2 regions of the Streptomyces pallidus (ex Mingjun et al. 2026) genome follow, and region 1 is predicted to be linked to the other one. Evidence: riboswitches for the same ligand, from Rfam matches in the RefSeq annotation. Region 1 holds a riboswitch; the other holds the start of a gene.
What was found. A riboswitch is a leader RNA that binds a small molecule or an ion and turns the genes downstream of it on or off. The one in region 1 is predicted to bind S-adenosylmethionine.

Region 1 (2,453 bases):
CACGCCGACGGTCACGCCGCCCGCGGTCTCGGCGAAGATGCCCTCGGTCCGGGCCAGGATCCTGATGGCCTCGACGACCTGCTCGTCCGTCACGTCCTCGACGTAGCCGCCGGTGCGGCGCGCGATGTCCAGGACGTAGGGGCCGTCAGCCGGGTTGCCGATGGCGAGCGACTTGGCGATCGTGTTCGGCTTCTGCGGGCGGACCACGTCGTGCCCGGCCTTGAAGGCGGTCGACACCGGGGAGCAGCCCTCGGCCTGCGCACCGAAGATCTTGTACGGCTTGTCCTCGACGAGGCCCAGCCTGATCAGCTCCTGCAGGCCCTTGTCGATCTTCGTGAGCTGGGAGCCGGAGGCGATCGGGACGACGATCTGGTCGGGCAGCTGCCAGCCCAGCTGCTCGCAGATCTCGTAGGCGAGGGTCTTCGACCCCTCGCCGTAGTACGGGCGCAGGTTCACGTTGACGAAGCCCCAGCCCTCGCCCAGCGGGTCGCCGATCAGCTCGGAGCAGAAGCGGTTCACGTCGTCGTAGTTGCCCTCGATGCCGACCAGGTCGCCGCCGTACACGCCGGCCATGACGACCTTGCCCTGCTCCAGGTCGTGCGGGATGAACACGCAGGAGCGGAAGCCGGCCCGGGCGGCCGCGGCGCCGACGGCGCCGGCCAGGTTGCCGGTGGAGGAGCAGGAGAGCGTGGTGAAGCCGAACGCGCGGGCGGCCTCGACGGCGATCGCGACGACGCGGTCCTTGAAGGAGTGCGTCGGGTTGCCGGAGTCGTCCTTGACGTAGAGCTTGCCGGTGATGCCGAGCTCCTTGGCCAGGTTCTCGGCGTCGACGAGCTGGGTGAAGCCCGGGTTCAGGCTGGGCTTTCCGGCCACGTCGGCGGGGACGGGCAGCAGCGGGGCGTAGCGCCAGATGTTGCTCGGGCCGGCCTCGATCGCGGCGCGCAGGGCCTCGGGGTCGCCGACCGGGAGCTCGTACGCGACCTCCAGCGGGCCGAAGCACTCGACGCAGGCGAAAACGGGGCCGAGCTCGAAGCGGGTACCGCACTCCCGACAGGACAGACCCGAGGCGGGGCCGAGGTCGACGGCGGAGGAGCCGGCAGAGGGTGCGGCGGAAGGGGTGGCAACGGTCTGTGCAGCCATGATGGCGAGGCCCTTTCTCCTCATCTTCCTCATGGCGCACTTCGCCATGAGACGGAATTGGCACCTTCCCTAGCCGGGGACCTCGCTGCTGCTGCACGCAGTCGCGGGAAACCGACTGGAGGGTTGCCGGGGCTTCAACGGGCCGTGTCCCTCTGCCCCTCTGGATGAGCGGTATGGCGCCGTTCCGCGCGCTCGTGGCGCGCCGACGCGTTTGTCCGAAGGACCCCCGGCATGCGGCGGTCCTTCGCGTTGTTCAAGACTGTAACCGAAGGCTCGGGCGGTTGAGACGGCTGTCCGATGCGCGAGATGGATCGCTTTTCGGCCGGAACGGCCCGGTGAACAGCCGACGAAACAGGGAGTGCCGAACGTGCTGGAAGAGGTGGAGCGCTGGCTCGCGGACCGTTCCTGGTCCGTTGCCGACCGACCGCTCGACCAGCTCCTCGCCGCGAAACGGGCGTCGGGCACCAGGGTCAGCGTCGTCCTGCCCGCGCTCGACGAGGAGGCGACGGTCGGCGCGATCGTGGAGGTGATCCGGCGCGATCTCGTCGAACGGCCCGCCTTCCCGCTCGTCGACGAACTGGTCGTGGTCGACTCCGGTTCCACCGACCGCACCGCCGAGGTCGCCGCGAAGGCCGGCGCCCGCGTCGTCCACCGTGACGACATCCTGCCCCGCATCCCGGCCGTGCGCGGCAAGGGCGAGGTGCTGTGGCGCTCGCTGCTGGCCACGACCGGCGACGTCGTCTGCTTCGTCGACGCGGACCTGCGGGACTTCTCGGCCGCCTTCGTCACCGGGATCGTCGGCCCGCTGCTGACCGAGCCGGACGTGCAGTTCGTCAAGGCGATGTACGACCGCCCGCTCGGCGACACCCCCGGACAGGGCGGCCGGGTCACCGAGCTCGTCGCCCGGCCCCTGCTCAACCTGCACTGGCCGCAGCTGGCCGGCTTCGTCCAGCCGCTGGGCGGCGAGTACGCCGTACGCCGCTCGCTGCTGGAGCGGCTGCCCTTCCCCGTCGGCTACGGCGTCGAGCTGGGCCTGCTGGTGGACGCGCTGCACACGGTCGGGCTGGACGCCCTCGCCCAGGTGGACGTCGGGGTACGGCTGCACCGCCACCAGGACGGGCAGGCGCTCGGCCGGATGGCCGCGGCGATCTACCGGACGGCGCAGCTGCGGCTCTCGCGCGGGCACTCCCCCAGCTACCGCTGGGGGTACCCCCAGGTGCGGCCGGTGCTGACGCAGTTCGAGCGCGGGCCGGCCGGGTTCGAACCGCGCACCCACGCCGTGGACACCGAGGAACGGCCGCCGATGCTGGAGA
Region 2 (2,453 bases), 1.2 Mb from region 1:
TGCTCGTCGGGGGTGCCGGCGCCGAAGCTCACCCGGATCGCGTTCAGCGACCTCTCCCCCGGCGCGGCTTCCGGCGCCCCGCACGCGCCGGGCTCCTGCGGGGCGCTGCCGAGCAGGGTGCGCACCAGCGGGTGGGCGCAGAACAGGCCGTCGCGGACGCCGATGCCGTACTCGGCCGACAGGGCCGCGGCGAAGTGGGAGCTGTTCCAGCCCTCCACCACGAACGAGAGGACGCCGACGCGCGGGGCGTCGTCCCCGAACAGGGAGAGGATCCGGACCTGCGGGACGTCCGCGAGGCCCGCGCGGACCCGCGCGATCAGCTCGTGCTCGCGGGCGACGAGCCGGTCGAAGCCCGCCTCGGTCAGGGCGCGGCAGGCCGAGGCGATGGCGTAGACGCCGATGACGTTGGGGGATCCGGCCTCGTGCCGGGCGGCCGTGGTGTGCCATTCGACGTCGACGCCGCCGTCCGCGCGGCGGGCGACGGTACGGGAGGCCCCGCCGCCGGCCAGGTACGGCTGCGCCTGCCGGAGCCAGTCGGCCCGGCCGGCCAGCACGCCCGAGCCGAAGGGCGCGTACAGCTTGTGCCCGGAGAAGGCCACCCAGTCCACGTCGAGGTCCCGTACGGAAACGGGGTGGTGGGGGGCCAGCTGGGCGGCGTCGAGGACGATCCGGGCGCCGTGGGCGTGCGCGGCGGCGGCGAGCTCCCGCACCGGCCACAGCTCTCCGGTGACGTTGGAGGCGCCGGTGACGCAGACGAGGGCCGGGCCGTGGGGGTCGCGGTCGGCGAGGGCCCGCTCCAGGGTGGCGACGGCCTCGTCCGGGGTGCGCGGCGCGTCGAGGTAGGCGACCCGGGCGTCGTCCCACGGCAGCAGCGAGGCGTGGTGCTCGGTCTCGAAGACGAAGACCCGGCAGTCGGCGGGCAGGGCGGAGGCGAGCAGGTTGAGGGAGTCGGTGGTGGAGCGGGTGAAGACCACCTGGTCGGCCGGACGGCAGTCGAGGAACGCGGCGACCGCGGCCCGGCTCTGCTCGAACAGGTCGGTGGAGAGCTGCGAGAGGTAGCCCGCCCCGCGGTGCACGCTGCCGTAGTAGGGGGCGTACGCGGCGACGTCGTCCCAGACGCGCTGCAGGGCGGGGGCGCTGGCGGCGTAGTCGAGGGCCGCGTAGGTGACTTCGCCGCCGGTGACGAGCGGGACGGTGACGTCGCGGCCGAGGACCGGGAGCGGCCCGGCACAGGCGGCGCCGTCGGCGTCGGAGACCGCGGACGCGCTGGTGACGGGGGCGGCGGAAGCGGCGACGACGGTGGCGGCGGTGGCGGTGGCGGCGTTCAGGAATGCGGACATGGCGGAATCTCCCGGCGGGCAGGGCGGAACGGCTTCGGACGTCACCCGTCCGCGGGTACGGCGCAGCGGCCGGCCGGGGGACGGGGAGTGCCTCGGAGCACGGGTCGGGCCGGGGCGTACGCGGCTGCCCGGGTACGCGCGGGGAAGGGACCCTGTCCGAGGGGTGGAGAAGGGGCGGAGCCGCCCTATCGCATTCGCTTGCTCACGGAAAACGCTCCTCGAGGACCAGGACCCCTGGTGTCGAGGGATCCGCGCTTGCCGCGGACCTCGCTGCCCGCGGCCTGGTCATCACCCGGGGCACCCCGCCACGGAAGGAGGGTTGCCGGACAGCAAGCCGGGGCCAAAACGCTGTCACTCGTGACCTGGTCAGTCATCCTGCCACAGGATCCGGCACGCGCAAGACCCCGGTCCGCATGCCGGACCGGGGTCTTGGCTGAAAATGATCTGTCAGGTTCAGGCGTTGCTGGCGGCCACCCAGCGCTCCAGGGCGGCCTGGGCCGCGCCCGAGTCGATGGCCCCCGCGGCCCGCTCGATGCCCGCCCGGATCTGCTCCTCCAGGGACCCGCTGCCCGGGTCCAGGGCCACGAGGGCGGCGGCCGAGTTCAGCAGCACCGCGTCCCGTACGGGGCCGGTCTCGCCGGCCAGCAGCCGCCGGGCGACGTCCGCGTTGTACGAGGCGTCGGCGCCCCGCAGCTCCGCGACGTCCACCAGGCCGATCCCCACGTCGCGCGGGTCGAAGGCCTGCTCCTGCACCCGCCCGTCGCGCACCCACCAGACCCGGGAGGTGGCGGTGGTGGTCAGTTCGTCCAGGCCGTCGTCCCCGCGGAACACCAGGGCCGAGGAGCCCCGCTCCGCGAGCACGCCCGCGACGATGGGCGCCATCCGGGCGTCGGCGACGCCGGTGGCCTGCGCCCGGACCCGCGCCGGGTTCGTCAGCGGGCCGAGGAAGTTGAAGGTGGTGCGGATGCCCAGCTCGCGGCGGGCCGGGGCCACGTGCCGCAGCGCCGGGTGGAACTTCACGGCGAAGCAGAAGGTGATGCCGGCCTCCTCGGCGACCCGGGCCACCCGGGCCGGGGCCAGGTCCAGGTTGACGCCCAGCTTCTCCAGCACGTC

Region 2: linked by a shared signal. The riboswitch ahead of ACSHWO_RS24485 (aminotransferase class V-fold PLP-dependent enzyme) and the one ahead of thrC (threonine synthase) in region 1 are both predicted to bind S-adenosylmethionine.

What each region holds. Positions count from the first base shown of each region.
Region 1 is NZ_CP196181.1:4,324,352-4,326,804, reverse strand. Features, by position in the region: gene thrC (threonine synthase) at 1-1,140, opposite strand, end outside; SAM riboswitch class I at 1,158-1,311, opposite strand; gene ACSHWO_RS19135 (glucosyl-3-phosphoglycerate synthase) at 1,508-2,453, shown strand, end outside.
Region 2 is NZ_CP196181.1:5,529,399-5,531,851, reverse strand. Features, by position in the region: gene ACSHWO_RS24485 (aminotransferase class V-fold PLP-dependent enzyme) at 1-1,340, opposite strand, end outside; SAM riboswitch class IV at 1,587-1,703, opposite strand; gene trpD (anthranilate phosphoribosyltransferase) at 1,794-2,453, opposite strand, start outside.